4 regions of the Streptomyces cyclosori genome follow, and region 2 is predicted to be linked to each of the others. Evidence: riboswitches for the same ligand, from Rfam matches in the RefSeq annotation. Region 2 holds a riboswitch; each other region holds the start of a gene.
The links. Region 2 has a riboswitch for cobalamin ahead of AB5J87_RS12150 (ribonucleoside-diphosphate reductase subunit alpha). Riboswitches for the same ligand answer to the same signal wherever they lie in the genome.

Region 1: another riboswitch for cobalamin. It lies ahead of AB5J87_RS02230 ((2Fe-2S) ferredoxin domain-containing protein); the one in region 2 lies ahead of AB5J87_RS12150 (ribonucleoside-diphosphate reductase subunit alpha).
Region 3: another riboswitch for cobalamin. It lies ahead of AB5J87_RS35120 (CoA-acylating methylmalonate-semialdehyde dehydrogenase); the one in region 2 lies ahead of AB5J87_RS12150 (ribonucleoside-diphosphate reductase subunit alpha).
Region 4: another riboswitch for cobalamin. It lies ahead of AB5J87_RS26940 (cobalamin biosynthesis protein); the one in region 2 lies ahead of AB5J87_RS12150 (ribonucleoside-diphosphate reductase subunit alpha).

Annotation. Positions count from the first base shown of each region.
Region 1 is NZ_CP163520.1:502,666-510,273, forward strand. It holds gene AB5J87_RS02205 (SigB/SigF/SigG family RNA polymerase sigma factor) at 1-201, opposite strand, end outside; gene AB5J87_RS02210 (ATP-binding protein) at 411-848, shown strand; gene AB5J87_RS02215 (DUF6328 family protein) at 845-1,387, opposite strand; gene AB5J87_RS02220 (glutamate--cysteine ligase) at 1,543-2,637, shown strand; gene AB5J87_RS02225 (hydrophobic protein) at 2,839-3,000, opposite strand; gene AB5J87_RS02230 ((2Fe-2S) ferredoxin domain-containing protein) at 3,225-3,617, opposite strand; cobalamin riboswitch at 3,678-3,804, opposite strand; gene AB5J87_RS02235 (sensor histidine kinase) at 3,891-5,030, opposite strand; gene AB5J87_RS02240 (response regulator) at 5,027-5,722, opposite strand; gene AB5J87_RS02245 (SDR family oxidoreductase) at 5,982-6,722, shown strand; gene AB5J87_RS02250 (RNA polymerase sigma-70 factor) at 6,727-7,608, opposite strand, start outside; gene AB5J87_RS02255 (MAB_1171c family putative transporter) at 7,605-7,608, opposite strand, start outside.
Region 2 is NZ_CP163520.1:2,755,630-2,763,237, forward strand. It holds gene AB5J87_RS12130 (extracellular solute-binding protein) at 1-674, opposite strand, end outside; gene AB5J87_RS12135 (GntR family transcriptional regulator) at 959-1,723, shown strand; gene AB5J87_RS12140 (DUF3311 domain-containing protein) at 1,912-2,166, shown strand; gene mctP (monocarboxylate uptake permease MctP) at 2,163-3,794, shown strand; cobalamin riboswitch at 3,925-4,067, shown strand; gene AB5J87_RS12150 (ribonucleoside-diphosphate reductase subunit alpha) at 4,198-6,576, shown strand; gene AB5J87_RS12155 (ribonucleotide-diphosphate reductase subunit beta) at 6,576-7,607, shown strand.
Region 3 is NZ_CP163520.1:7,970,478-7,978,085, reverse strand. It holds gene AB5J87_RS35150 (dihydrofolate reductase family protein) at 84-656, shown strand; gene AB5J87_RS35145 (hypothetical protein) at 821-1,996, opposite strand; gene AB5J87_RS35140 (DUF2975 domain-containing protein) at 2,421-2,912, shown strand; gene AB5J87_RS35135 (helix-turn-helix domain-containing protein) at 2,912-3,133, shown strand; gene AB5J87_RS35130 (winged helix-turn-helix transcriptional regulator) at 3,236-3,628, opposite strand; gene AB5J87_RS35125 (SDR family NAD(P)-dependent oxidoreductase) at 3,722-4,471, shown strand; cobalamin riboswitch at 4,655-4,826, shown strand; gene AB5J87_RS35120 (CoA-acylating methylmalonate-semialdehyde dehydrogenase) at 5,018-6,517, shown strand; gene AB5J87_RS35115 (acyl-CoA dehydrogenase family protein) at 6,523-7,608, shown strand, end outside.
Region 4 is NZ_CP163520.1:6,093,974-6,101,581, reverse strand. It holds gene AB5J87_RS26950 (anion permease) at 44-1,315, shown strand; gene AB5J87_RS26945 (hypothetical protein) at 1,344-1,568, shown strand; cobalamin riboswitch at 1,678-1,820, shown strand; gene AB5J87_RS26940 (cobalamin biosynthesis protein) at 1,929-2,858, shown strand; gene AB5J87_RS26935 (cobyric acid synthase) at 2,855-4,363, shown strand; gene cobN (cobaltochelatase subunit CobN) at 4,360-7,608, shown strand, end outside.

The sequences.
Region 1 (7,608 bases), 2.3 Mb from region 2:
GCGGAACCGGCGGGCCGCGAACTTCACCAGGCTGAGGTTCAGCTCGACCAGGGTGTTGCGCACGTACGCGTGTTCCTGGGTGCCCTCCTCCAGCTCGGCCAGCCGCCGGAACATGGCCTGGGAGAGGGACCGGGCCTCCTCGGTGGCCAGGCTCTGCGGCCGGGCCACCTCCGGTATCCCGTCGAAGGCGCGGCGGCGCATCAGCGGCGCCGAGGGGGTGGGCGGCGGTGCCGTGCGGAGGGGTGCTGCGCGAGTGCTGGTCAAGAGAGCTCCTTCGACGGGGCGGGGGCCTGCCCTGCCGGATGGCAGGGGGGTCCGTCGTCCGAGCGTCCTCATGACCTTATGCCCGTATTGCCAGCTTTTATCCGGATTCGCGGTTCGGTGGCGGAGACGCCGGGAAGTCGTCTGCCATGGCGAGTGTCGAAGCAACGGGACAAGCGTCGCGGAGCCGCCGGTTCAGCCTCGACGGGCAGCCCGGTGTGGTGGCCCGCTGCCGGGACCTCACCCGGCAGGCCCTCGACGAGTGGTACTCCCCGTACGGACCGGGCGGGCGGGCCGCCGCCGAGGACGCGCTGCTGCTGGTCTCCGAGGTCGTCACCAACGCGTACACGCACGGTGACGCCCCCTACGAGCTCCGCCTCGACCACCGGGGCGCCACGGTGTGGGTCCAGGTGAGCGACCACAGTCCGCGGCGCCCACGCCCGCACGGCCGCCACCGGGCCGCCAGGTCGTCGGGGCACGGGCTGTACCTGCTGCAACGGCTCTCGGCGAGCTGGGGCTGGGTGCCGCGCGGGCGGGGCAAGACCGTGTGGTTCGAGATCGAGGTGGCGGCGTCCCCGTCGGCCTAGGACGTGTTCTTGTCCGGCCCGTCGAGAGGGCGGCGCGCCCCCGGCGTCGTATGGCGGTGGCGCACCCACAGGGGCAGCGCGAACCAGCACAGCACGTACCAGGCCACCACGGCGGCGACCAGCCAGGGCCAGTGTCCGCCCTGCGAGGCCACCCGGAGCACCAGCAGCAGGGCGGAGGTCATCGTCGCCAGCAGCAGGACGAGCCCGACCACGGTGAGCCGGGAGGCCCAGACGACGGCGGTCGGTTTGATGTGGCGTCCGGAGAGGATCCGGTGGAAGGAGACCGGGGCCACCAGCGCGCCCGTCGTCACCGAGCCGAGGACGACCGTGCAGACGTAGATGGCGTGGTCGACGCGGCCCAGTTCGCGGAAGACGGGGGTGAAGGCGACGGTGAGGAGGAAGCCGAACAGGATCTGTACGCCCGTCTGGGCGACCCTCACCTCCTGGATGAGATCGCCCCACTTGCGGTCGGCCCGTCCTTCGGCGGTCTCGTCGCGTCCTTCGTCGGCCCGGCCCGCCCCGTCGTCGTCCTCGTTCATCGTGCTCTCCTGACACTCCGCGGCGCGCCCGCGTGGCGGACCGCTCCGGGGTGTGCGGGCCGCCCCGCACCGGTACCCGCCCGCGCGCGGCGCAATCGGGGGGAGCCGCCCGCGCCCCGCCGGTTCGCGCGGTGGTGGCGGGGTACACGCTGGTCATGCTCACGTTTGGGGTCGAAGAAGAATATTTGCTGGTGGACCCCGTCACGGGTCACCCGGTCCCTCGCTCGGAGGACGTGCGCGAAGCTGCGGGTCTGGGGCTGGCGGCCACAGACCGGGAAGTGCAGCCCGAACTGCTCATGGCTCAGGTGGAGGTCGCCACTCCGGTCTGCCTGACCCTGGAGGAACTGGGCGGCCATCTGGTGCGTCTGCGGCACGTCGTGGGGGCCGCCGCCCAGCGCATGGGATGCCGGCTGGCGGCCGTCGCCGCCGCGCCGGTGGTGGACGGCAAGCCCGTCCCCATCACCCCGTACCCCCGCTATCTGGCCATGCGTACGGCCGCGGGGCGGCTGGTCGACGAACAGCTGATCAACGGCATGCACGTGCACGTCGGGGTGCCGGACCGCGAGGTGGGCGTGGCCGTGCTCAACCGGATCCGGGTCTGGCTGCCCACGCTGCTGGCCATGTCGGCCAACTCCCCGCTGGCCAACGGCCACGACACGGGGTTCGCCAGCTGGCGCACCCTCGTCTTCGGCCGCTGGCCGGTCAGCGGCCCCCCGCCCCGGTTCGACGGTCTGCGCGACTACGAGACCCGCTCGGAGGCGCTGGTCACCGCGGGCGCCGCCCTCGACCACGGCCAGCTGTACTGGCACGCCCGGCTGTCGGACCGGTACCCCACCGTCGAGGTGCGCTGTCTGGACGTACAGCTGCGGGTGGACGACGCGGTGCTGCTGGCCGGGCTCGTCCGGGCGCTGGTGGCCACCGCCATCCGTGAGCAGAAGGACGCCGAACCCCTGCCCAGCTGTCCGGGGGAGCTGCTCCAGGCCGCCACGTGGCTGGCCGCCCGGGACGGTCTGAACGGGATGCTGGTCGCCCCGGCCGGGCAGCTGAGCAGCTGCGGTGACGTGCTGTACCTGCTGACCCAGCACCTCGGCCCCGCCCTGGACGCCCTGGGCGACGCCCGGGAGGTCGATGCCCTGCTCCACCGGCTGCTGCGCCAGGGCACGGGCGCGGGCCGTCAGCGCGAGGCCCTGGCCGCGGGGGGAATTCCCGCGGTGATCGACCTCATCACGACCCAGAGCCTGCCGAACTGAAGCCGGAACCGGCCATGTTGGGAGCGTCCGGCAGAGCGGTCGATCGGCATTCGGCCCGGACCTTTCCCGAGATTCCCTCCGGGAAATGTCCAAAGCGGGACGAGGAAATTCGCGACTGGGTCGCGCAATGGCGCGGAAAGGGCCGCCCGGGCTCTCGCCCGGGCGGCCCCGCGTATCCGTGGTGCGAACCACCGGATCGCCCTACCAGCGGTACCAGCGACCACTTCCGCCCTTGGGCCGGGCCACGAAGCCGATGAGCCACAGCACCAGAACGACGATCGCGACCCACCACAGGATCTTGACGGCGAAGCCGACACCGAAAAGGATCAGCGCCAGCAGAAGCACGAGAAGCAATGGAACCATGGAAATCAACCTCCAGCTTTCCAGGTTCCCCCTTTTCCGGCCCCCATGCATTCGTCCCCGGAATTGCCGGGGCGCCCGCCCAGCGCGCGGTTCCGCGGGCCGTGGTGATCACCGGCAGCCGCGCGGCGGCCGGTCGCCGACTCGTTCGCCCCGCCGGGGTTCATGAGTTTCGCGCCGGAGCTGTTGGGTTTCAGCTCACGGTCATGGGCGACCGCCGGGCGGGCTCAGCGGGCCCTGCGGGGCGGGGTGAAGGTGTAGAGGTCGAGGATGTCGGGGCAGGGGGCGACACCGGGTCCGCCCGCCCGTACCCAGTCGATGATGTCCTCGGCCGCGTCCGGGTCGTTGACCAGGCCGAGCCAGACCGGCCGGGCCCCGGCGACGCGGGCGGCGCTCGACGGCTGGACGACGATCACATTGGCCTGCTCGCAGACGTCCAGACAGGCCGAGACGCGTACGGGCGCGCCCTCGGCCAGCCGCGCCTTCTGCCGCGCGTGGTCGACCCCGGGCACCTTGGCGGTCCCGCAGCAGCAGTCCCGGCACACCACGATCCGGCACGGGGCCGCATCGGCGGCGGTCCCGCCGCCGCGTCCGGGTTGGCGCTGTCGCCCCTCGGGCATGCCGCTCACGCTCCTCCTCCGGGGAGATCCGCCCCGGTCTGGGTCAAGGAGGCGACGGGTGAGTCTCCTGGCTCCCGGGTCTTCGCTCCCCCCGTCCTTCCCGCCCGGCTGGGGCAGTGGTCCGTTCGGGGTTCGCTCGCCGGTCACAGTGGCGGGACCGCGCCGGATTTCCACCGGCTTCCTCGTTCCGCGTCGCCTTGTCGTGGCGCATCGTCGCACGTCCGGGGCGTGGCGGGTCAAGTCGTGCGGGTGGTGCCGCAGGGAGGTGCGGAGTCACGCCGGGCGCAGCGGGAGCGTGGCCGTGACCAGGAATCCGCCCTCGCGCGTCGCACCGGCCGTGAAGAACCCGCCGAGGAGGTGGACGCGTTCGCTCAGCCCGACCAGACCGTGGCCGCCGCTCGGCAGGTCCAGCGGATCGGCGCCGCGGTCGGCCGGGCCGTTGCGGACCTCCAGGGCCAGTTCGGCGTCCCGGCACCGCACGCGGACGTCCACCCGCGCGCCCGGCGCGTGCTTGCGGACGTTGGTCAGGGCCTCCTGGACGATGCGGTAGGCGGCCCGTTCGACCGCCTCCGGGCACTGGGCGCAGGCCCGTTGGTCGATCTCGGCCGTGATGTCGAGCGCGCTGTCGGCGACGAGCCGGTCCAGGTCGGCCAGGCGTGGCTGCGGGGTCAGCTCGCCCCGGCCGCCGCCCGCCGCGCGCAGGACGCCCACCATGTGGCGCAGCTCCTCCAGGGTGCGCACCGACAGGGTGCGGATCGTGGCCGCGATGTCCCGTGCCGAGGGATCGGCCGTGCTCGTCCGCAGGGCTCCCGCCTGGAGGCTGATCAGGCTCACCTGGTGGGCGACGACGTCGTGCATCTCCCGGGCCAGCCGGGCCCGTTCGGTGTCCAGGACGTGCTCGGCCAGCAGCCGGTCGCTCTCGGCCCGGCTGGCGGTGAGTTCGCCGAGCCGGGCCGCCAGCTCGTGGCGCACCGCGTGCAGCCGACCGAGCGCCAGCGCCGCCACGGGCGCGCCCACCAGGACCTCCAGCCACCCTTCCTGGGCGAGGCGGCGGCTGACCTCGTCGGCGGTCAGCGGGTGGGGCAGGAAGTAGGCGAGGGCGTTGAGCAGGGTGCACACCACCAGCAGGCCGGGCTTCGGACGCAGGTAGGAGAGGGTGTAGAGGGCGATCAGTCCGGCCAGCCAGGCATTGTCCAAGTACGTTCCGGGCAGCGTCAGCACGAGCACGGCGACCGGGTGGCGCAGCCGGGCGAGGAGTACGAACGCCGCGGCCAGCGGGGCGACGCGGTCCGTGGCGGTGTACCCCTCGTCGCCGATGAAGGTGTCCGCGACCGCCAGCGCGACGGGGCCCAGCAGCACCCACGCCCGCCGGGCCCGGGGCGAGGACGTCCACCGCGCCAGGTGCGGCCTCATGCCGGACCGCTCGGCGGGGTCCTGGTCAGGCCCGCGCGTTCGGCGACCACGGCCGCCTGGACGCGGTTGACTCCGCCGAGCTTGCCGAGGATGACGCTGACGTGGTCCTTCACCGTGCCGTGCGCCAGGTGCATGCGCTCGGCGATGGCGGGGTTGGACAGCCCGAGGCCGAGCAGGGCCAGTACTTCCTGCTCCCGGGGGGTGAGCCGGGCGACGGCGTCGGCGGCTTCCCGCGCGCCGTCGCTGCCCACCACGTAGCCGCTCACCACGGCCCGCGCGACGGACGGGTCCAGGGTGCTGCCCCCGGCGGCGAGATCGCGGACGGCCTGGGTGAGCTGTTCCGGCTCGGTGTCCTTGAGGAGGAATCCGACCGCGCCCTCCCGCAGTGCGGTGGCCAGGTACTCGTCGGTGTCGAAGGTGGTCAGCATGCTGACGGCGGGCATCCGCGGACCGAGCGCCTCCGTGAGCCCGCGCAGCACGGTCAGACCGTCCACGTCCGGCATCCGGATGTCCAGCATGACCACGTCGGGGAGGTGCGCGACCACCGTGTCGACGGCCTCCCCGCCGCCGCACTCCGCCACCACCTCGATGTCGGGTGCCGAGCCGAGCAGCAGACGCAGCCCCGACCGGACGAGGTACTCGTCGTCGACGATGACGACACGGATCGCGTCGTCTCGCTGGTCGGGCTCCACACGCCGACCCTAGGGCGGACGGGCCGGAACCGCCCGCCGGGCCGGGGCGCGTTACTCCGGCCGGTGCGCGCGACCCCGCGGGCCGGTGCCGGGCCGCACCCCTCCTCGGCTCGACGCCATCCCTGACCGGCCCTCCCGCCCGCGCTGTCACAGACGTGCGGGCTGCCTTGTCTCGTTGGTGTACGTGCTTCACGCACCGGCCCGGCGGCTGTCGCCGGGCCGGGCGGAAGCCGGATCGACGAACGGAACGGAGACCGTGATGAAGATCGTGGTTGTCGGCGGTACGGGGCTCATCGGCTCGCAGGTGGTGGCGCTGCTGCGCGAGCGCGGGCACGAGGTCGTGGCCGCGTCCCCCTCCACGGGTGTCGACGCCTTCACCGGTGCGGGCCTGGCCGACGCCCTCACCGGCGCGGACGTGGTCGTGGACGTGTCGAACTCCCCCTCCTTCGAGGACGGGCCCGCGCTCGACTTCTTCACCCGCTCGGCGCGGAACCTGTTCGAGGCCGAGGGCGCGGCGGGCGTGCGCCACCACGTGGTCCTGTCGATCGTCGGCGTCGACCGGGTGCCCGACTACGGCTACTACCGCGCCAAGGTCGCCCAGGAGGAGGCCCTGCGCGCGAGCGGCATCCCCTACAGCATCGTGCGCGCCACCCAGTTCTTCGAGTTCATCGCTCCCGTGATGGACATGTCCACCCAGGACGGCCGGGTGCGGCTGCCGTCCGCGCGGCTGCGTCCGATCGCCTCCGCGGACGTCGCCGCGGCGGTCGCCGAGGCCGCGCAGGGCGCGCCGTCCGGCGCGGTGCGCGAGATCGCGGGTCCGGACGTCCTCGGGCTCCCCCGGCTCGGTGAGATCACCCTGGCGGCGAAGCCGGACGGCCGGACGGTCGTCGTGGACGAGACGGTCGGACCGTTCGCCGGCATGCCGGAGGGCGTGCTGGTGGGCGGCGACTCCGCGCACACCTCGGCGACCGGCTACGAGGAGTGGCTGAAGCGGAACTGACCGGCTAAGGACGGGCGGTGGGCCGATGGGCCGACCGCTCGTACGCCCGGAGCTTGTCGGGGGCCAGCACCCAGTAGAGCCGGTCGATGCCGTCCGCTCCCAGCGTGACGCCCACCAGGGCGACGGTGACGCCGTTCTGAATGAGCGTCAGGCTGGGGCGGCCGTTGGCCTGCGCCACCCGGTACTCGGCGCCGGGGAAGAACTTCTTGGCGAAGGCGCTGACCCTGGCCACCCGTTCGGGCCCGACGACCACCAGCCGGGCCACCCCGCGCATGCCGTTGCCGTCCGCGTAGGCGACGGCGTCGGCCGAGAGCACGCTTTCGAGCGCCGCGAGGTCACCGTCCCGCGCCGCCGCGACGAACGCTTCGAGCAGCCGCCGGTGCTGGGCGGTGTCGACGGGGCCGCGCCGCTCGGCGGCGAGGCGCTTGCGGGCGCGGCTGACGATCTGCCGCACATTGGCCTGGCTGAGCTCCAGCATGTCGGCGATCTCGGCGTACGCGTAGTCGAACGCCTCCCGCAGCACATAGGCCGCCCGCTCCACGGGGTTGAGCTTCTCCAGGACGAGGAGGACGGCCAGCTCCAGCGCCTCGCCGCGCTCGGCGCCGAGGTGGGGGTCCAGGCTGGTGTCGACGGGTTCGGGCAGCCACGGCCCCACGTACGCCTCGCGCCGGACCCGCGCCGACCGGGCCACGTTGATCGCCAGCCGGGTGGTGACCGTGGCCAGGAACGCGCCGGGGTCGAGCACCGCGCCCCGGTCGGCGTCCTGCCAGCGCAGCCACACGTCCTGCACCACGTCCTCGGCCTCGGCGACGCTGCCCAGGACGCGGTAGGCGATGCCGAACAGCCGGGGCCGCAGCCGCTGGAACGCCCCCGCCGCCGCGTTCAG
Region 2 (7,608 bases):
TTGAACTTGCCGCCGTCCTCCTTGGCGATGGAGCCGCCGGCGTCGTACACGTACGACATGGCCGCGTACCAGTCACGGCTCGGCTGGTACCAGGCGCTGAACTTGTCGCCCTTCTTCGCCTGGATCTTGTCCAGGTCGCCGGTGAGCTCGGCGTACGTCTTCGGCACGGCGGTGACGCCGGCGTCGGCGGCGATGTCCTTGCGCCAGGTCGCCGTGCGGCCACCCGCGTAGTAGGGGACGCCGTAGGTCTTGCCGTCGTAGGTGACCGACGCCTTGAGACCGTCGAGCCAGGCGGAGGAGTTGTCGAACTTCGACGGGTCGATCTCGGCGAACGCGCCCTTGACCGAGTAGGCGAGCATCTCGGTGTTGCCCATCTCGACCACGTCGGGGGCCTTGTCGGTGGCGAGCACCGCGTCGAGCTTGGCGTTCTTGTCCGGCCAGCCGTAGTACTCGTGGTTGATCTTCAGGCCGGGGTGCTTGGCGATGATCGCGTCGTCGGCGGCCTTGACCAGGTCCGGCCAGTTCTTCTGCGCGTCCACGGTGAGCCAGACGGTCAGCTGCTTGGCGTCCGCGCCGCCCTTGCCGTCGTCCTTCTTGTCGTCCGACCCGCCACACGCCGCGACGCCGACCATGATGCCCGCGACGCCGATCGCCGCGATGAGCTTGCGCTTCACGCCATCCTCCTCAAGGGATGCTGCAACCCCCCGCCCACCGCGAAGACATACGACGTGTACTGCCTGTGGGGCTGGGACCTGGTCTTTAATGGTTTAGACCAGTACCGGGAGCTTGGCCTAGACCTTTAGGGGTGTCAAGGGTGTATAAGAAGGGCTGTCGCGTCCGTTATCGGACCGACACCTAGAGGAGAGAGACGACCCGTGACCGGTACGTGCCACCATGTGAGCCGCGACAGACGGAGGAGCCGGTGACGGCAGCAGCGCAGCACTCGGGAAGGCGGGCCATGGGCACCGACGGGAGCGGCACGGAGACGGAGGCGGGGGCCGGCGCCCGCACCGCACGCGTGCCCAAGTACTACCGCCTCAAGCGGCATCTGCTGGACATGACGGAGACCCTGCCGCCCGGCACCCCGGTGCCGCCCGAGCGCACCCTGGCCGCCGAGTTCGACACCTCCCGCACCACCGTGCGCCAGGCCCTCCAGGAGCTGGTGGTCGAGGGCCGCCTGGAGCGCATCCAGGGCAAGGGCACCTTCGTCGCCAAGCCCAAGGTCTCCCAGGCGCTCCAACTGACCTCCTACACCGAGGACATGCGCGCCCAGGGTCTGGAGCCCACCTCCCAGCTGCTGGACATCGGCTACGTCACCGCCGACGACACCCTGGCCGGGCTGCTCGACATCGCGGCCGGCGGCCGGGTGCTGCGCATCGAGCGGCTGCGGCTGGCGAGCGGCGAGCCGATGGCGATCGAGACGACCCATCTGTCGGCCAAGCGCTTCCCCGCGCTGCGCCGCTCGCTCGTCAAGTACACCTCTCTCTACACCGCCCTGAACGAGGTGTACGGGGTGCGGCTCGCCGAGGCCGAGGAGACCATCGAGACGTCCCTGGCCACCCCCCGCGAGGCCGGGCTGCTCGGCACGGACGTGGGCCTGCCGATGCTGATGCTCTCCCGCCACTCGCTGGACGGCGACGGCGAACCGGTGGAGTGGGTGCGCTCGGTCTACCGGGGCGACCGCTACAAGTTCGTGGCCCGGCTCAAGCGGCCGACGGACTGATCGGCCCGCTCGGAAGAACGGACCGATCGGGCCGATCGGGCCGAACCGACCGGACGGCCCCGGCCGACGCCCCGGACGACGCGCCGGGCGACGTCCGGTATCCGGTACAGGGGTTCCGTGACGGGTCCCCGTCCCCTAGATTTCGTGCGCATTACAACAGGTGAGCACAGTGAGGGGACGCAGCCACCATGCCGGACACAACGCAAGTGCGGAGAGCGGTGATCACGCCGGTGCGCGTGGTCATCGCGATCTGTCTGATCGCGCCCTTCGTGGCGATGCTCTGGGTCGGTTCGTACGCGAAGGCCGACCCGGCCCTCGCCGGGATCCCGTTCTTCTACTGGTACCAGATGCTGTGGGTGGTCATCTCGACCGCGCTCACCATGCTCGCGTACAAGCTGTGGCAGCGCGACCAGCAGGGCCGCAAGGCGGGTGAGGGCAAGTGACTCTCGCAGCTGGCGACGGTGTCAACGGCGTCGCGCTCGGCGTCTTCATCTTCTTCTTCCTGGCCGTCACGGTCATCGGCTTCCTGGCCGCCCGCTGGCGCCGGGCCGAGAACGAGCACAGCCTGGACGAGTGGGGCCTGGGCGGGCGCTCGTTCGGCACCTGGGTCACCTGGTTCCTGCTCGGCGGCGACCTCTACACGGCGTACACCTTCGTCGCGGTCCCGGCGGCGGTGTACGCGGCGGGTGCGGCCGGGTTCTTCGCGGTGCCCTACACCATCCTCGTCTATCCGCTGATCTTCACCTTCCTGCCCCGCCTGTGGTCGGTCTCGCACAAGCACGGCTATGTGACGACCTCGGACTTCGTGCGCGGCCGGTTCGGCTCCAAGAGCCTGTCGCTGGCGGTCGCGGTCACCGGCATCCTGGCCACCATGCCGTACATCGCGCTCCAACTGGTCGGCATCCAGGCGGTGCTGGACGTGATGGGCATCGGCGGCTCCGGCAACTGGTTCGTCAAGGACCTGCCGCTGCTGATCGCCTTCGCGGTGCTCGCCGCGTACACCTACTCCTCGGGGCTGCGCGCCCCCGCACTGATCGCGTTCGTGAAGGACACGCTGATCTACATCGTCATCCTGGTGGCGATCATCTACATCCCGATCAAGCTCGGCGGCTTCCACGACATCTTCGCCGCGGCCCGCCACAAGTTCGAGACGCCCAACGCGGCCGGGAAGCCCACGGGCGCGCTGGTGCCCGGTGAAGCGGGCCAGTGGACGTACGCCACGCTCGCCCTCGGCTCGGCGCTGGCGCTCTTCATGTACCCGCACTCGATCACGGCGACCCTCTCCTCCCGCAGCCGCAACGTCATCCGCCGCAACACCACGATCCTGCCCCTGTACTCCCTGATGCTGGGGCTGCTCGCGCTGCTCGGCTTCATGGCGATCGCGGCCGGGGTCAAGGTCAAGAACGGCCAGCTGGCGATCCCGCAGCTGTTCGAGGACATGTTCCCGGACTGGTTCGCGGGCGTGGCCTTCGCGGCGATCGGCATCGGCGCGCTCGTCCCGGCGGCGATCATGTCGATCGCAGCCGCGAACCTGTTCACCCGCAACATCTACAAGGACTTCATCAAGCCGGACGCCACGCCGAAGCAGGAGGCCCAGGTCTCCAAGTTCGTCTCGCTCCTGGTGAAGGTGGGCGCCCTGGTCTTCGTCCTGACCATGGACAAGACGGTCGCGATCAACTTCCAGCTGCTCGGCGGCATCTGGATCCTGCAGACCTTCCCGGCGCTGGTCGGCGGTCTGTTCACCCGCTGGTTCCACCGCTGGGCGCTGCTCGCGGGCTGGGCGGCCGGCATGCTCTACGGCACGCTCGCCGCGTACGGGGTGGCCTCCCCCACCCAGAAGCACTTCGGCGGCAGCTCCAAGGAGATCCCGGGCATCGGTGAGATCGGCTACATCGGCCTCACCGCGTTCGTCCTGAACGTCGCCGTCACCGTCGTCCTCACGGTCGCCCTGCGGGCCCTGAAGGCCCCCGACGGCGTCGACGAGACCTCCCCGGAGGACTACACGGCGGACGCCGGCGAGCCCGGCGTACAGACCGAGCTGCCCCCGGCGACGGCGGGCTCCGCGCACTGAGCCGACCCTTCACCGAACGCACACGGGCCGCCGGGAATCCCGGCGGCCCGTTGTCGCGTTCCGGGAAGGCGAGTTGACGCTCTGCCACGCGATGATTTCACCGCGACACAACATGTGGGGGTGGAGTCGGAACCCGGCACAAGATGTATGCTCGTCATCGCTGTCGACGCAGGGGAATCCGGTGCAAATCCGGAACTGTCCCGCAACGGTGTACTGGTGTGCATACGCGCACTTTGTTCAGTCCGAGGTCCTGCCGACAGCGCACCCTGGGCCATCCGGTCCGGGTGCCCAGACGTCCGGGCCTCGCGGAATGGGCAGGTGGACGCGACGTACCCCCGATGGGGTGTGTTCGTGTGCCCGCACCCTCCCCCAAGGCCCCGTGCCGAGCGAGGAGTGCCCCCACGTGACCATCGCCCCTGCGGATCCCGCTTCAGCGATCGCCGACGAGCAGGCGGACGCCCCCGGGACCGCCCTGCTGCGGACCCTGACCGACCTCACCGCCGATCTGCCGGACACCGACCCCGGCCGTGTCGCCGCCGCCGCGCTGCGCGGCCGGAACGCGCGCTCGGACGAGGCGGAGCTGCGTGGGCTGGCCACCGAGGCCGCCGCCGGCCTCATCTCCGAGGACCCGGCGTACTCCCGTCTGGCCGCCCGGCTGCTGACGATCACGATCGCCGAGGAGGCCGCGACCCAGGGTTCGGTCTCCTTCGCCCGGTCCGTCGCCGTCGGCCACACCGAGGGCCTGATCGCCGACCGCACCGCCGACTTCGTCGCGCTGCACGCGGCCCGGCTGGACGCCTTGGTCGACGCCTCCCTCGCCGACGGCGCCGACGACCGCTTCGGCTACTTCGGCCTGCGCACCCTCTACTCCCGCTACCTGCTGCGCCACCCGATCACCCGCAAGGTCATCGAGACCCCGCAGCACTTCATGCTCCGGGTCGCGGCGGGCCTGGCCGAGGACGACTCGGCGCGCGCGCTCGACGAGGTCGCCTCGCTGTACGGGCTGATGAGCCGGCTGGACTACCTGCCGTCCTCCCCCACGCTCTTCAACTCCGGCACCCGCCACCCGCAGATGTCCAGCTGCTACCTGCTGGATTCCCCGCAGGACGAACTGGACTCGATCTACGACCGCTACCACCAGGTGGCGCGGCTCTCCAAGCACGCGGGCGGCATCGGCCTCTCCTACTCCCGCATCCGCTCGCGCGGCTCCCTCATCCGGGGCACCAACGGGCACTCCAACGGCATCGTGCCGTTCCTGAAGACGCTGGACGCCTCCGTGGCGGCGGTCAACCAGGGCGGTCGGCGCAAGGGCGCGGCGGCGGTCTACCTGGAGACCTGGCACTCCGACATCGAGGAGTTCCTGGAGCTGCGGGACAACACGGGCGAGGACGCCCGGCGCACCCACAACCTGAACCTGGCGCACTGGATCCCGGACGAGTTCATGCGCCGGGTGGACGCGGACGGCACCTGGTCGCTGTTCTCCCCCGCCGACGTGCCCGAGCTGGTCGACCTGTGGGGCGACGAGTTCGACGCCGCCTACCGCAGGGCCGAGGCGGCCGGTCTGGCCCAGAAGACCATGCCGGCGCGGGACCTGTACGGCCGGATGATGCGCACCCTGGCGCAGACCGGCAACGGCTGGATGACCTTCAAGGACGCCTCCAACCGGACCGCCAACCAGACGGCGGAGCCGGGCCACACGGTCCACTCCTCCAACCTGTGCACCGAGATCCTGGAGGTCACCGACGACGGCGAGACGGCCGTCTGCAACCTCGGCTCGGTCAACCTCGGCTCCTTCGTGCTGGCCTCCGGCGAGATCGACTGGAAGCGGCTGGACGAGACCGTCCGCACCGCCGTGACCTTCCTCGACCGGGTCGTCGACATCAACTTCTACCCGACCGAGCAGGCCGGCCGCTCCAACGCCAAGTGGCGTCCGGTGGGCCTGGGCGCGATGGGTCTGCAGGACGTCTTCTTCAAGCTGCGCCTGCCCTTCGACTCCCCCGAGGCGAAGGCGCTCTCCACCCGGCTGGCCGAGCGCATCATGCTCACCGCGTACGAGGCGTCCTGCGACCTCGCCGAGCGGTCGGGCCCGCTGCCCGCGTGGGACAAGACCCGCACCGCGCGCGGCGTGCTCCACCCCGACCACTACGACGTCGAGCTGAACTGGCCGGAGCGCTGGGCGGCGCTGCGCGAGCGGATCGCCACGACCGGCATGCGCAACTCGCTGCTGCTCGCGATCGCCCCGACCGCGACCATCGCCTCCATCGCCGGTGTCTACGAGTGCATCGAGCCGCAGGTCTCCAACCTCTTCAAGCGCGAGACGCTGTCGGGTGAGTTCCTCCAGGTCAACGGCTACCTGGTGGACGACCTGAAGAAGCTCGGCGTGTGGGACGCGCAGTCCCGCGAGGCGCTGCGCGACGCCAGCGGCTCGGTCCAGGACTTCAACTGGATCCCGGCCGACGTGCGCGCGCTGTACCGCACCGCGTGGGAGATCCCGCAGCGCGGTCTGATCGACATGGCGGCGGCCCGGACCCCGTTCCTGGACCAGTCGCAGTCGCTGAACCTGTTCCTGGAGACGCCCACCATCGGCAAGCTGTCGTCGATGTACGCGTACGCCTGGAAGCAGGGGCTGAAGACCACGTACTACCTGCGCTCGCGCCCGGCCACCCGGATCGCCCGCGCCGCCCAGGCCGCGGCCCCCATCCCGGTCCAGCAGGCCGCCCCCGACGCCGACGCGATCGCCTGCTCCCTTGAGAACCCCGAGTCCTGCGAGGCATGCCAGTAATGAGCTCCACCGAGAACAAGTCCGCCTCTGACAAGAACCTGCTCGACCCGGGCTTCGAACTGACCCTGCGTCCGATGCGCTACCCGGACTTCTACGAGCGCTACCGCGACGCGATCAAGAACACCTGGACCGTGGAGGAGGTCGACCTCCACTCGGACGTCGCCGACCTCGCCAAGCTGTCCCCGGGCGAGCAGCACATGATCGGCCGGCTGGTGGCGTTCTTCGCCACCGGCGACTCGATCGTGGCCAACAACCTCGTCCTGACGCTGTACAAGCACATCAACTCCCCCGAGGCGCGGCTGTACCTGAGCCGTCAGCTCTTCGAGGAGGCCGTGCACGTCCAGTTCTATCTGACGCTGCTCGACACCTACCTCCCCGACCCGGAGGACCGCGCGGCGGCGTTCGACGCGGTGGAGAACATCCCCTCCATCCGTGAGAAGGCGCAGTTCTGCTTCAAGTGGATGGACTCGGTCGAGAAGATCGACCAGCTGGAGACGCAGGCCGACCGCCGCCGCTTCCTGCTGAACCTGATCTGCTTCGCCGCGTGCATCGAGGGCCTGTTCTTCTACGGCGCCTTCGCGTACGTGTACTGGTTCCGCTCGCGCGGTCTGCTGCACGGCCTGGCCACCGGCACCAACTGGGTGTTCCGGGACGAGACGATGCACATGAACTTCGCCTTCGAGGTCGTGGACACCGTCCGCAAGGAGGAGCCGGAGCTCTTCGACGACCTGCTCCAGCAGCAGGTCACCGACATGATCAAGGAAGCGGTGGAGGCCGAGCTGCAGTTCGGCCGCGACCTGTGCGGCGACGGTCTGCCGGGCATGAACACCGAGTCGATGCGCGAGTACCTCCAGTGCGTCGCCGACCAGCGTCTGACGCGCCTCGGCTTCGCCCCGGTGTACGGCTCGGCGAACCCGTTCTCCTTCATGGAGCTCCAGGGCGTCCAGGAGCTGACGAACTTCTTCGAGCGCCGCCCGTCCGCCTACCAGGTGGCGGTCGAGGGCTCGGTGGGCTTCGACGAGGAGTTCTGAT
Region 3 (7,608 bases), 5.2 Mb from region 2:
GCGCGGCCCCGGCAACGAGCGCGGAGAAGCGCGCACGGCTCAAGCCGCCGCACATGGACACGAGAGACCGAGGAACCCTTCAGATGCGCACCCTCATCAGCACCGCGTTCATCTCGCTCGACGGCGTCGTGGAGGCCCCCGGCGGCGAACCCGGCTACCGCAACTCCGGCTGGACCTTCAAGCACACCGAGTTCCTCCCCGAGGCGTTCGACATCAAGGGCCGGGAGCAGCAGGAAGCCACCGCGATGCTGCTGGGCCGGACCAGCTACCAGGCGTTCAGCCAGGTGTGGCCGGACATGGAGGAGTTCGCCGACTACAAGGTGATGCCGAAGTACGTCGTCTCCGCCACCCTCACCGACGACGACCTGGTGTCGAACTGGGGCGAGACCACGATCCTGCGCTCGCTCGACGAGGTCGCCGCGCTGAAGGCGACGGAGGGCGGCCCCATCATCGTCCACGGGAGCGCGTCGCTGAACCACGCGCTGTCGGACGCCGGTCTGATCGACCGCTACCACCTGCTCGTCTTCCCGCTCCTGCTGGGCGCCGGCAAGCGGCTCTTCAGTGCCACGGACAAGGACGTCCAGAAGCTGAAGCTCGTCGAGCACGACGCCTACGCCAACGGCCTGCAGAAGAACGTCTTCGAGGTGGTCCGCTGACACGGCTCCCGCCCTCGCCATGGCGCCCGGCCAGCACTCATGGGCGATCGGCGCCGAGCGCGGCCGGTGATGCCGAGCCCGGGAAACACCCTTGTGCCGGCGGTCGACACCCTCATGCGTGAGGGCGTCGACCGCCGGCACTCCCGTTCCGCGGATCCCGTGGCTCAGGTGTTGTCGTCAGCCTTCCGGCGGCGCAGCATGGTGAAGCCGAGGCCCGCGGCCCCAGCGGCTGCGGCACCGCCACCGGCGAGCAGCAGGGTGTTGCCACCGGACTCGACGCCGTCGGCACCGGCCTTGACTCCGCCCTTGGGCATCGTCGTGTGACGGCCCTCCTCCGGCTTGGCCGTCTTGCCGGTCCACGCCTGGAGGATCTTGCCGTCCTTGGTGACGGTGACCTTCAGGCCGCTGGGGAGGGTGACCGACGGACGGATCTTGGCGTGGACACCGTCGAGGGCGGCGCCGTTCTCGTCCCATATCTTCGCGCCGTAGACGCCGTCGGTGCCCTTGCCGACCAGCGCGCTGTTGCCGTCCTTCAGCTTGACGGTCCACTCCTTCGACTCGTCCTTGCCGGGCTTCGGCTTCGGGTTGGGCTTGCTGCTCTTGGTCCACTCCTGCACGATCTTGCCGGACTTGGTGAGGGTGACCTTCAGTCCCGACCTGAGCGTGGCCGTCGGCTTCGCGTTCGCCTCCAGGGCCTGGCCGACGTTGCCGTGCTTGTCCCACAGCTGGGCGCCGAAGACGCCGTTCTTGGCCTTGGAGACGATGGCCTTGCCGCCGTCCCGCAGCTTGACGGTGCGCTCCTGGTAGTCGTGTCGGCCACCCTCACCACCCGGCTTGGTGTCGGTCCAGACCTGCTTGAGGTCGCCGCCGTGCAGCAGGGTGACTCTCAGGCCGGAGTCCAGCGTCTTGGCGGAGCCCGGCCGCTCCAGCGTGCCGATGGCCTTGTCGAACCGGCTGAACAGTTCGGCGCGGGGCTTGCCGAGAATCCAGTTGATCTTCGCGACACCGCCGTCCTTCAGGCTCACCGTCTTGGACTCCACCTGGTCCTGCGGCTTGTCCTGCTCGCGCTCCGCGTCTGGCTTGGTCTCGGGCTTCGTCTCGGGACCGGGCTTGATGTCCGGGGTGGTCTCGGGCTTGTCCTCGGGCCTGCTCTCCGGCTTGGTGTCCGGGGTGGTCTCCGGCCGGTCCGGGTTCTCCGGCTGGACGACCGAATTCGTGGGGTGGGAGCCCGGCGCGGCCGGGGAGTCGGCGAAGGCGGCCCCCATCGGCAGGGCTACGGCAGTCACCGTACCTGCGGCGATCGCGGCGGTACGGAACATGGTGCGGCGGCTGGCCTTCACGGTTTTTCTCCTGTCTCAAGCGGCTGAGCGCCGCCGTTCGTTCGGACAGAAAAAAGGTAAAGGGCTGGTATTGCGCTCCCAAGTAGGAAACGTAACGGGCAGCCCTATGTCGCTTCACGAAACTGTTACTCGCAAACCCTCGGACGAGCGAGGACCAATGGCCTTCCGGCAAGGACTTCCGCCCCTGCCGGATCACAGGATTCCCGGCTACTCGCTCGAATTATTGTTGCCTTTTCCATCAAGACGCCGAATTCCAGTCCTCAACATTTCCTGTGCGGCATTGCAAGGGTCGGCCATCCGCAGAGCACCACAAGGCCGCCATGCGATCGGAGGCGCGGGCGGCGCCCGGCCCGTGGAGCACCCCGCTTGCCCTACCTATCGAATCTCGATAGATTTACATCGTGATTCGATGGAAGGGTGTGGCATGGGAAAGCTGACCGTACGGGCGCTGCGCGGCGTGCTCGCGGTGGTGCTCGCGGGCACCGCGTTCGTACAGACCATGATGATGTGGACGCTGATCAGCGGAAACGATCCCGAGGACGGTTCGGTACCGCTGACCGCCCTGCGGGTGATCACCATCGTGGGCATGGTGTCGGTGCAGGTCGCCCTCGTCTGCGTATGGCGGCTGGTGACGATGGTGCGGCGCGGGACGGTGTTCTCCCACGCCGCTTTCCGGTACGTGGACGGCGTGATCGGATCGATCGTGGCGGCTGCCCTCGTGTGGTTCACCGTCACGGGCGTCAATGCCCCGGGCCAGCGGGACGACCCCGGCGTCACCCTCATCATGGGCGGGATCGGCGTGGCCATCCTGGGAGTCGCACTTCTCGTGCTCGTCCTGCGCATGCTGCTCGCCCAAGCCGTCGCACGCGACGGCGAGGCGGCACAGATGCAGGCAGAGCTGGACGCGGTGATTTGATGCCGATCGCCGTCGACATCGACGTCATGCTGGCCAAACGCAAGATGTCCGTGGGGGAACTCGCGGACCGCATAGGGATCACCCCCGCCAACCTCGCCGTACTGAAGAACGGCCGCGCCAAAGCCGTACGCTTCGCGACGCTCGCCGCGCTCTGCGAGGTACTCGACTGCCAGCCGGGCGACCTCCTGCGCTGGGAAGGCGAGGACGCCGCAGACGCCTGACGCGCGGGACGGACCGGCAGCCGTACTCCTGCCGCGAGGCACAGAGGACTCGGCGGACAGCGCACACGTGCCAGGGCTCCCGGACCGTCAGGCGCGGGGCGGCTACTGCCGGCTGTCGTACTGCTCCTGGGCGGCGAGGAGTTCGTCTCCGTGGCGGCCGAACCAGTGGATGAGTTCGGTCAGCGGCCCGGCCAGGCTGACGCCGAGCTCCGTCAACGTGTAGGTGACCTGGGGCGGGTTGGTGGGTGCGACCTCGCGGTCGACGAGCCCGGCCCGGGCCAGCGCCTTGAGGTTCTGCGACAGCATCTTCTGGCTTATGCCACCCACTCGTTGGTGCAGCTGCGCGAAGCGGTGCGGGCCCGCGATGAGGGCCGAGATGATCAGCGTCGCCCAGCGGCTCGTCGTCTGATCCATGATCGGCCGGAGCACGCACTTGTTGTCGAAGGTGTCGTGGGCCAGGAGTCGGGCGGCCGTCGCGACCTGCTCAGTTTCCATCACGTCATCAGGTTACAAAAAAGTACGTACTTCCCCGCAGTAAGCACCTTTCCTACGGTGACTTTCACCAGCACCAACGTTCAAGGAGCCACTGTGAGCAGCAACAACACGCGTACGGCGATCGTCACCGGTGCGTCGAAGGGTCTCGGCGCGGGGATCGCCAAGGCGCTGGCGGGGAGCGGCGCGGCCGTCGTGGTCAACTACCGCGAGGACGCGGCGGGCGCCGAGCGGGTCGTCGCGGACATCGCCGCCAAGGGCGGCCGGGCCATCGCGGTCCGGGCGGACGTGACCCGCGGTGACGACGTGCGCGAACTGTTCGACCGTGCGCGCGAGGAGTACGGGCCGGTCGACGTGCTCGTGAACAACGCGGCGGTCGTCACGTTCGCACCGCTGTCGCACATCACCGAGGAAGAGTTCCAGCGTGAGATGAACACGAACCTGCTGGGCCCGATCCTCACCACCCAGGCCCTGGCCGCGCAGGACGACATCGACGCCGCGTCCATCATCAACGTCTCGACGGCGGGCACCCTCACCCACCCGTCGTACGCCTCGCTGTATGTCGCGTCCAAGAGCGCCGTCAACGCGTTCACCATCGTCGCGGCCAAGGAGCTGGGCCCGCGCGGCATCCGGGTCAACGCGATCATGCCCGGCCCCTCCGACACCGAGGGCAGCAGGGCGATGGGATTCCCGGGCTCGGCACAGGAAGCGCAGGCGATCGCCGACACTCCGCTGGGCCGCACGGGCACCCCGGAGGACTACGGCCCGCTGGTCGCCTTCCTGGCTTCCGACGACGCCCGCTGGATCACCGGAGACGTCATCCTCGCCTCCGGCGGCATGCGCTGACGCTTCGTCAGTCACGGGCCCGCCGGCGGCCCGGACCCCAAGGGGCGCGTCCGGCCAGGTCAGCGGCGCGCCCGGGGCCCGCAACGATGCCGGTGGCCGCCGGGAGGAGGGAGACGATGCGCGTGGTCCGGCTGTAGGCGCGTCAGGGAAGCTCTGGACTTACTAGGACGTCCAACTATATCTTCGGGGAAGTAGGTCCGCGGTGCAGGGAAGCCGGTGTGAATCCGGCACGGTCCCGCCACTGTGACCGGGGAGTGTGCTGCCATCCACACGCCACTGACGAGGTCTGTCGGGAAGGCGGGCGGCACATGGTGATCCGGGAGTCAGGATACCGGCCGCGGATGTTCCGTGTTGTCCACGAGGATGGAGCAGACACGCATGGCACCGGTTTGTACCCACGACCCTGGTGATCCGGCGGAGCGCGCACACACCACGTCCGCGCGCTCGTAGTTCTCACGGCCCGCCGCAGCGGCGCACCCCGATCCGGGTGCCGTCCGCCGGCCAGCCGTGCCATCCCCGGAGCCGACCTGACGAGAGCAGGCATCCATGGTCCGAGAACTCACCCACTTCATCGGCGGAAAGCACACCACCGGCACGTCCGGGCTCTTCTCCGACGTCCACGACCCGAACACCGGCGCCGTCCAGGCCCGCGTCCCGCTGGCCGGGCGCGCCGACACCGAGGCGGCGATCGCCAACGCCGAGTCAGCGCAGGCCGATTGGGGCCAGTGGAACCCCCAGCGGCGCGCCCGCGTCCTGCTGCGCTTCCTCCAGCTCGTCGAGGGCGAGCGCGACGCGCTGGCCCGCCTGCTGTCGGCCGAGCACGGCAAGACGATCGCCGACGCCCACGGCGACCTGCAACGCGGCCTGGAGGTGGTCGAGTTCGCCGCGGGGATCCCGCACCTGCTCAAGGGCGAGTTCACCGACAACGCCGGCACCGGCATCGACGTGCACTCGCTGCGCGGCCCGCTCGGCGTGGTCGCCGGCATCACCCCGTTCAACTTCCCGGCGATGATCCCGCTCTGGAAGGCCGCCCCCGCCCTGGCCTGCGGCAACGCCTTCATCCTCAAGCCGTCCGAGCGCGATCCGTCCGTACCGCTGCGCCTCGCGGAGCTGTTCTTGGAGGCGGGCCTGCCGCCGGGCGTGCTGAACGTCGTCAACGGCGGCAAGGAAGCCGTCGACACGCTCCTGGAGGACCCGCGCGTCCAGGCCGTCGGCTTCGTCGGCTCCACCCCGATCGCCGCGCACATCTACGCCACCGCCGCCGCGCACGGCAAGCGCGCCCAGTGCTTCGGCGGCGCCAAGAACCACATGGTCGTGATGCCCGACGCCGACCTCGACCAGGCCGTGGACGCACTGATCGGCGCCGGATACGGCTCGGCGGGCGAGCGCTGCATGGCCATCTCCGTGGCCGTACCCGTGGGCGAGGAGACGGCGGACCGCCTGGTCACCGCCCTCAAGGACCGGATCGCCACCCTCAAGATCGGCCGCTCCGACGACCCGGAGGCGGACTTCGGTCCCCTGGTCAGCCGCGACGCCCTGGACCGGGTGAACCGCTACGTCGACATCGGGGTGAACGAGGGCGCCGAACTCGTCGTGGACGGGCGCGGGTTCACCCTGCCCGGTCACGAGAACGGCTACTTCGCGGGCGCCACCCTCTTCGACCGCGTCTCCCCGCAGATGCGCGTCTACCGCGAGGAGATCTTCGGCCCCGTACTCACCGTCGTGCGGGCCGCCGACTTCGAGGAGGCGCTGCGCCTGCCCAGCGAGCACCCGTACGGCAACGGTGTGGCCGTCTTCACCCGCGACGGGGACACCGCCCGCGAGTTCACCCGCCGGGTCAACACCGGCATGGTCGGCGTCAACGTCCCCATCCCGGTGCCCGTCGCGTACCACACCTTCGGCGGCTGGAAGCGGTCCGGGTTCGGGGACCTCAACCAGCACGGACCGGACTCGATCCGCTTCTACACCCGCACCAAGACCGTCACCTCGCGCTGGCCCTCCGGGGTCAAGGAGGGCGCGAGCTTCACCATCCCGACGATGGGGTGAGCGCCATGACCTCCACCCTCACCAAGGACCAGCTCGCCCTGGCCGAGGTCACCCTCGACTTCGCCCAGGAGCAGCTGGCCCCCCATGCCGTCGCCTGGGACCAGGACAAGCACTTCCCCATCGACGTCATCCAGCGGGCCGCCGCACTCGGGCTCGCCGGTGTGTACGTCCGCGAGGAGCACGGCGGTTCGGCCCTGTCCCGCAGCGACGGCGTCCTCGTCTTCGAGACGCTCGCGACGGGCTGCCCGTCCATCGCCGGGTACCTCTCCATCCACAACATGGTCGCCTGGATGATCGACCGCTACGGCGACGGCGCCCAGCGCGCCCGCTGGCTGCCCCACCTGTGCTCCGCGGCCACCCTGGGCAGCTACTGCCTGACCGAACCGGGCGCGGGTTCGGACGCCGCCGCGCTGTCCACCCGCGCCGAGCGGCAGGGCGACCACTACGTGCTGAGCGGCGTCAAGCAGTTCATCTCGGGGGCCGGGTCCGCCGGCCTCTATGTGGTCATGGCCCGCACCGGTGCACCGGGTCCGGGCGGCATCTCCGCGTTCGTCGTCGCACGCGAGGACCCGGGCGTCTCCTTCGGGCCCAACGAACGCAAGATGGGCTGGAACGCCCAGCCGACGCGCCAGGTGGTCCTCGACGGCGTCCGCGTCCCCGCCGACCGGCGGCTCGGCGCGGAGGGCGACGGGTTCCGCATCGCCATGAACGGCCTCAACGGCGGCCGGCTCGGCATCGCCGCCTGCTCGCTCGGCGGCGCCCAGAGCGCCCTCGACCGCTCGCTGACCCATCTGGCGGACCGCGAGGCGTTCGGCAGCCGACTGCTGGAGCGCCAGGCGCTCCAGTTCCGCCTGGCCGACATGGCCACCGAGCTGGCCGCCGCCCGGGCGCTGGTCCGCCAAGCCGCCGAAGCCCTGGACACGGGTGATCCGCTGGCTCCCCGCCTGTGCGCGATGGCCAAGCGGTTCGCCACCGACACCGGCTACGCGGTGGCCGACGCCGCGCTCCAACTGCACGGCGGTTACGGCTATTTGAGCGAGTACGGCATCGAGAAGATCGTCCGCGACCTGCGCGTCCACCAGATCCTCGAA
Region 4 (7,608 bases), 3.3 Mb from region 2:
TTACGTTCATCGCAACACTGACGTCGAACGATTGCCTGGGTAAATGGAACACATCACGCTGCTGCTCGCCATTGTGGTCGTGACAGCTCTAGTGTTCGATTTCACGAACGGTTTCCATGACACCGCCAACGCGATGGCCACCACCATCTCGACCGGCGCACTGAAGCCCAAAGCCGCGGTGGCCATGTCCGCCGCGCTCAACCTGGTCGGCGCGTTCCTGTCGGTGGAGGTCGCCAAGACGATCTCCGGCGGGATCGTCAACGAAAAGGGCATCAGAACCGAAGTGATCTTCGCGGCCCTGGTCGGCGCCATCCTGTGGAACCTGGTGACCTGGCTGCTCGGTCTGCCGTCCAGCTCGTCCCACGCCCTGTTCGGCGGTCTGATCGGCGCGGCCGTGATGTCGGCCGGCTGGTCCTCGGTCAACGGCTCCACCGTCGTCACCAAGGTGCTGCTGCCCGCCGTCGCCGCCCCGATCGTCGCGGGCGTCGCCTCGATGCTGGCGACCCGCCTCACGTACCGGATCAACCGCAACACGGACGAGAAGGCCACCGCCAAGGGCTACCGGGCCGGACAGATCGCCTCCGCCGGTCTCGTCTCGCTCGCCCACGGCACCAACGACGCGCAGAAGACCATGGGCATCATCACCCTGGCCCTGGTCACCGGCGGTGTGCTGCACCCGGGCGCCAACCCCCCGATGTGGGTCATCGTCTCGGCCGGCCTGGCCATCGCCATGGGCACCTACCTCGGCGGCTGGCGCATCATCCGCACCATGGGCAAGGGCCTGACCGAGCTGGCGCCGCCGCAGGGCTTCGCCGCCCAGTCCGGTGCCGCCACCGTCATCCTGGCCTCCTCGCACCTCGGCTTCTCCCTCTCCACCACCCAGGTCTGCTCCGGCTCCGTCATGGGCGCGGGTCTGGGCCGCAAGGGCGGTGTGGTCCGCTGGTCCACCGCGACCCGGATGTTCGTGGCGTGGGGCCTGACCCTGCCGGCCGCCGGTCTGGTGGGCGCGGGCGCCGAGTTCCTCACCGGCCAGGGCACCTGGGGCGTCGTCCTCGTGGCGATCCTGCTGGTCGCGGGCTCCGGCTTCATCTGGAAGCTGTCGCGCCGCGAGCCGGTCGACCACAACGACGTCACCGCCGCTCCCGCCGCCACCGAGACCCCGGCCGAGCCCGCGGGCGTGGTGACCACCGCCATGGCCGCCGTCACCCCGCCCCCGACCGCCGCCGCCGTGGCCGTGGCCGCCGACCTGACGGCGACCATCGCGGCCCCGGCCCCGGTGGCCCCCGCCGACCCGCCCCGCCCGGCCACGGTCTGACGGCCGCCGCGCACCCGAAGGAATCGTCATGCACATCGACTGGGCAGCTCTCGGCACCGTCTTCGGTGTCAGCCTCATCGTCACCGTCGGCCTGGTGGGCCTGTTCACCGTCGGCATCGTCGGACTCAGCAAGCAGCAGTCCGCGGCGGCCGGCAAGGGCAACGTCACGGTGGCCCGCACCACCGCCTACCTCTGCTTCGCGCTCTGCGCTGCGGCCGTCGCGTACGGCATCAACCTGATCGTCGGCAAGTAGCGCCGCACGCGTCGCACGCACCACCGGAACCGCCCCGCGGCACGGCCGCGGGGCGGTTCTCTGTGTGCCCCAACACACTCTCCCGTCGCAGGTCAGCAGCGAGTTGACGGGCGTTCCCCGGCGTGGTGGACTGCCCGAGCCATTTACGGCGGCAGAAGAGGAAGCCGGTGCGAATCCGGCGCGGTCCCGCCACTGTCACCGGGGAAGCATCCCCGTGAGCCAGGAACTCTCACCGCCGGTCGACGTCGTACCAGGGCGCGGACACCCTGAGTGAGGACACACCGCCATGCGCGCCTGCCAGTTCTCGGCACCCCCCACCCGTACCGGAGTTCCTCGCGGCGTTGCGAAGGGCTGACCCCGATGCGTGCCGACCGCACCTTCGCGTACGGCGCCACCGCCGGGCTCCTCGGTGACCTGCTCCTCGGCGACCCGCGCCGGGGCCACCCGGTCGCGGCGTTCGGCCGGGCCGCCGCCGCCGTCGAGCGCGCGCTGTGGCGCGACCACCGGGGCTGGGGCGCGCTGCACACCGCCGTGTGCGCCGGGGGCGCCGCGGGCGCCGCACTGCTCGCCACGCGCGCGGTGCGCGGCCGGCCGGCCGCCTCCGCCGCCCTGACCGCCGCCGCCACCTGGGCCGTCGTCGGCGGCACCTCGCTCGGCCGGGAGGCCCGCGCGATCGGCGCCGCCCTCGACGCGGGGGACGTCGAGGCGGCCCGCGCGCGGCTGCCCCATCTGTGCGGGCGCGACCCGCAGACCCTGGACGCGCCCGGCATCGCGCGCGCCGTCGTCGAGTCCGTCGCCGAGAACACCTCCGACGCCGTGGTCGGCGCCCTGGTGTGGGGGGCGCTCGCGGGGGTGCCCGGCCTGGTGGCGTTCCGCGCCGTCAACACCCTGGACGCGATGGTCGGCCACCGCTCGCCGCGCCACCTGCGCTACGGCTGGGCCTCGGCGCGCCTGGACGACGTGGCGGGCTGGCCCGGCGCCCGGCTCACCGCCGCCCTCGCGGTGGCCGCCGGGGGCTCCCCGCGCGCGGCCACGCGCGCGTGGCGGGCGGACGCGGCCAAGCACCCGAGCCCCAACGCGGGCCCGGTGGAAGCGTCGTTCGCGGGTGCGCTCGGCGTCCGGCTGGGCGGCACGCTCTCGTACGGCGGACGGGTCGAGCACCGGCCCGTCCTCAACGGCCCAGGCCGGGCCGTCGAGGTCGGTGACATCGAACGAGCGGTGCGGCTGTCGCGGCGGGTGGGCTGGCTGGCCCTGGGCGTCGCTGTCGCGGTGAGGAAGGTACGTACATGAGCGGCGGTCTGCTGATCGCGGGCACCACGTCCGACGCCGGGAAGAGCGTCGTCACCGCGGGCATCTGCCGGTGGCTGGTGCGCCAGGGCGTGAAGGTGGCGCCGTTCAAGGGACAGAACATGTCCCTCAACTCGTTCGTCACGCGCGAGGGCGCGGAGATCGGCCGGGCGCAGGCGATGCAGGCGCAGGCGGCGCGCGTCGAGCCGTCCGCGCTGATGAACCCCGTGCTGCTCAAGCCGGGGAGCGACCGTTCGAGCCAGGTCGTGCTCATGGGCCGGCCGGTGGGCGAACTGAGCGCCCGCGGCTACCACGGCGGACGCCAGGAAGCACTCCTGGGCACCGTTCTGGACTGTCTGGAGCGGCTGCGGGGCACATATGACGCCGTGATCTGCGAAGGGGCGGGCAGCCCGGCCGAGATCAATCTGCGGCGCACCGACATCGTGAACATGGGCATCGCGCGGGCGGCGAAACTGCCGGTCGTGGTGGTCGGCGACATCGACCGGGGCGGGGTGTTCGCCTCGTTCTTCGGCACGACCGCGCTGCTCAGCCCGGAGGACCAGGCCCTGGTGGCGGGGTACATGGTCAACAAGTTCCGCGGCGACGTCACGCTCCTGGAACCGGGCATCGACATGCTGCACGGCCTCACCGGGCGGCACACGTACGGGATCCTGCCGTACGCGCACGGGCTCGGCATCGACGAGGAGGACGGGCTGCGGGTCTCGCTGCGCGGCACCGTGCGCGAGTCCGTGGTGGCGCCGCCGGTCGGCGAGGACGTGCTGCGCGTGGCGGTCTGCGCGGTGCCGCTGATGTCCAACTTCACCGATGTCGACGCGCTCGCCGCCGAGCCGGGCGTGGTCGTGCGGTTCGTGGACCGGCCCGAGGAGCTCGTCGACGCGGATCTGGTCGTCGTGCCGGGAACCCGGGGCACGGTCCGGGCGTTGGAGTGGCTGAGGGAACGGGGGCTGGCGCGGGAGCTGGCGCGCAGGGCGGCCGAGGGGCGTCCGGTGCTGGGGATCTGCGGCGGGTTCCAGGTGCTCGCAGAGCACATCGAGGACGAGGTCGAGTCGCGGGCGGGCTCCGTGACGGGTCTCGGACTGCTGCCCGTGCGGGTGCGGTTCGCGGCCGAGAAGACACTTGCACGGCCGACCGGTGAGGCGCTGGGCGAGCGCGTGGAGGGATACGAGATCCACCACGGCGTCGCCGAAGTGCTGGGCGGGGAAGCCTTCTTGGACGGATGCCGGGTCGGTGCGGTCTGGGGGACGCACTGGCACGGGTCACTTGAGAGCGACGGATTCAGGCGGCGGTTCCTGGAGCGGGTCGCGAGCGCCACCGGACGGCGTTTCGTGCCCGCCCCCGACACGTCGTTCGGTGCGCTGCGCGAGGAGCAGCTGGACCGCCTCGGGGACCTCATCGAAGAACACGCGGACACGGACGCCCTCATGCGGCTCATCGAGCAGGGGGCTCCGGTCGGACTTCCCTTCATCGCACCAGGAGCGCCCGCATGAGCACTGTGCTGTTGCTGTCGACCGCCGACACCGACCTCCTGGCGGCCCGGGCCTCCGGGGCGCCCTACCGGATCGGCAACCCGACCCGTCTCGACGTGGCCGAGGAGCTGCCCGCCCTGCTCGACGGGGCGGCCGTCGCCGTGGTGCGCCTGCTCGGCGGCAAGCGCGCCTGGGAGGACGGGCTGGCGGCGCTGCGGGCCGCCGGGATCCCCACCGTGCTGCTGGGCGGGGAGTCGGTGCCGGACGCCGAGCTGATGGCCGAGTCGTCGGTGCCCGCCGGTGTGGTCGCCGAGGCCCTGCGCTATCTGGTGGAGGGCGGCCCGGGCAATCTGGTGGAGCTGGCCCGCTTCCTCTCCGACACCGTGCTGCTGACCGGCGTCGGCTTCGCCGAGCCGCAGCCGATGCCCGAGTGGGGCGTGCACGGCAGGCGCGCGCGGCTCGCGGACCGGCCGACCGTGGGCGTGCTCTTCTACCGCGCGCACGAGCTGTCCGGCAACACCGCGTTCGTCGACGTCCTGTGCGACAGCATCGAGGCCCACGGCGCCAACGCCCTTCCGGTGTACGTGGGTTCGCTGCGCGGTGCCGAGCCCGCGCTGTACGAGACGCTGGGCCGGGCCGACGCGCTGGTCGCCACCGTCCTGGCGGCGGGCGGCGCCACCGCCGCGCGGGCCAGTGCGGGCGGCGACGAGGACGCCTGGGACATCGGCGCCCTGGCCGAGCTGGACGTGCCGGTGCTGCAAGGGCTCTGCCTCACCTCCGCCAAGGCCGTCTGGGAGGCGTCGAACGCGGCGGTCTCCCCCATGGACGCGGCGATGCAGGTGGCCATCCCCGAGTTCGACGGCCGGCTGATCACGGTCCCGTTCTCCTTCAAGGAACAGGGCCCGGACGAGGTGCCGGTCTATGTCGCCGACCCCGAGCGGGCCTCCCGGGTCGCCGGGATCGCGGTGCGCCACGCCCGGCTCAGGCACAAGCCCAACGCGGAGAAGAGGATCGCGCTGGTCTTCACCGCCTACCCCACCAAGCACTCCCGGGTGGGCAACGCGGTGGGCCTGGACACCCCCGCCTCCGCCGTCCGCGTCCTGGACGCCCTGCGCGACGCGGGGTACGCGGTGGAGGGCCACCCGGACGACGGGGACGAGCTGATCCACCGGCTGATCGCGGCGGGCGGCCACGACGTGGAGTGGCTCACCGAGGAGCAGCTGGCCGCCGCCCCCGCGCGCGTACCGCTCGCCGACTACCGCTCCTGGTTCGAGGAGCTGGCGCCCGAGCTGCGCGCGAGCATCCGGGAGCACTGGGGCGAGCCCCCGGGACAGCTGTACGTGGACGGCGACGAGATCGTGCTCGCCTCCCTCCGGTTCGGCAACGTGGTGGTGATGATCCAGCCGCCGCGCGGCTTCGGCGAGAACCCGATCGCGATCTACCACGACCCCGACATGCCGCCCTCCCACCACTATCTGGCGGCCTACCGCTGGCTGGAGACCCCGGTGTCGCGGGGCGGCTTCGGCGCCGACGCCGTCGTGCACATGGGCAAGCACGGCACCCTGGAGTGGCTGCCCGGCAAGGGCCTCGGCCTCTCCGCGGGCTGCGGCCCGGACGCGGTCCTGGGCGAACTGCCGCTGGTGTACCCGTTCATTGTCAACGACCCGGGCGAGGGCACCCAGGCCAAGCGGCGCGGCCACGCCACCGTCGTGGACCATCTGGTCCCCCCGATGGCCCGCGCCGACACCTACGGCGACCTGGCCAAACTGGAGCAACTCCTCGACGAGTACGCCCTGGTGAGCGATCTCGACCCGACGAAGGCCCCGGCGGTGCGGGCCCAGATCTGGACGCTGGTCAAGGCCGCCGAGCTCCACCACGACCTGCACCTCGACGAGCAGCCGGACGACGGCGACTTCGACGAGTTCGTGCTGCACATCGACGGCTATCTGTGTGAGATCAAGGACGTGCAGATCCGTGACGGGCTGCACGTCCTGGGCGGCGGCCCCGAGGCCGGGCCCCGGGTCAACCTGGTGCTCGCGGTGCTGCGCGCCTCCCAGGTGTGGGGCGGCGAGGCGGACGCGCTGCCGGGTCTGCGCGCCGCGCTGGCCGAGCACTTCGGGCTGGCCGAGAAGGAGTTGCTGGCCGAGCCGGGCGCCCCGGTCAAGGTGGCGGCGGAGCTGACGGAGCTGGTGGCGGGCCCGGCCCGCAGCGCGGCCGACGCGATCGACCTCCTGGAGCAGCTGTGCCGCCGGCTGGCGGAGGGCATGGAGGAGCGCGGCTGGGACGCGGCGCAGTGTCCGGGCCTGGTGGCCGAGGTGCTGGGCGGCCCGCTCCCGGCCGCGGTGGCGGTGCTGGAGTTCGCCTGCCGCGAGGTGGTGCCGCGCCTGGCGCGCACCAGCGACGAGATCGGGCACGTCCTGCACGCCCTGGACGGCGGTTACGTCCCGGCGGGCCCCTCGGGCTCCCCCACCCGCGGCCTGGTCAACGTGCTGCCCACCGGGCGGAACTTCTACTCGGTGGACCCCAAGGCCATCCCGTCCCGGCTGAGCTGGGAGGTCGGCCAGGCGCTCGCGGACTCGCTGGTGGCGCGCTACCTCGCGGACACGGGCGCGTACCCGAAGTCCGTGGGCCTCACCGTCTGGGGCACCTCGGCGATGCGCACCCAGGGCGACGACATCGCCGAGGTCCTGGCGCTGCTCGGCTGCCGCCCGGTGTGGGACGACGCGTCGCGGCGCGTCACCGGCTTCGAGGTGGTGCCCGCCGCCGAGCTCGGCCGTCCGCGCATCGATGTCACGGTCCGCATCTCCGGCTTCTTCCGGGACGCGTTCCCGCACGTGGTGGGGCTGATCGACGACGCGGTGCGGGCGGTGGCGGAGCTGGACGAGCCGGCCGCCGCCAACTACGTGCGGGCGCACGTGGACGAGGACACCGCCGAGCACGGCGACCGCCGCCGCGCCACGGCCCGTATCTTCGGCTCCAAGCCGGGGGCGTACGGGGCGGGGCTGCTCCCGCTGATCGACGCCCGCAACTGGCGCTCCGACGCGGACCTCGCCGAGGTGTACGCGGTGTGGGGCGGCTACGCGTACGGACGGGGGCTGGACGGCCGGGCGGCCCGGGGCGACATGGAGACGGCGTTCCGGCGGATCGCGGTGGCGGCGAAGAACGTCGACACCCGCGAGCACGACCTGGTCGACGCCGACGACTACTTCCAGTACCACGGCGGCATGGTGGCCACGGTGCGGCATCTGACGGGGACGGGCCCCGAG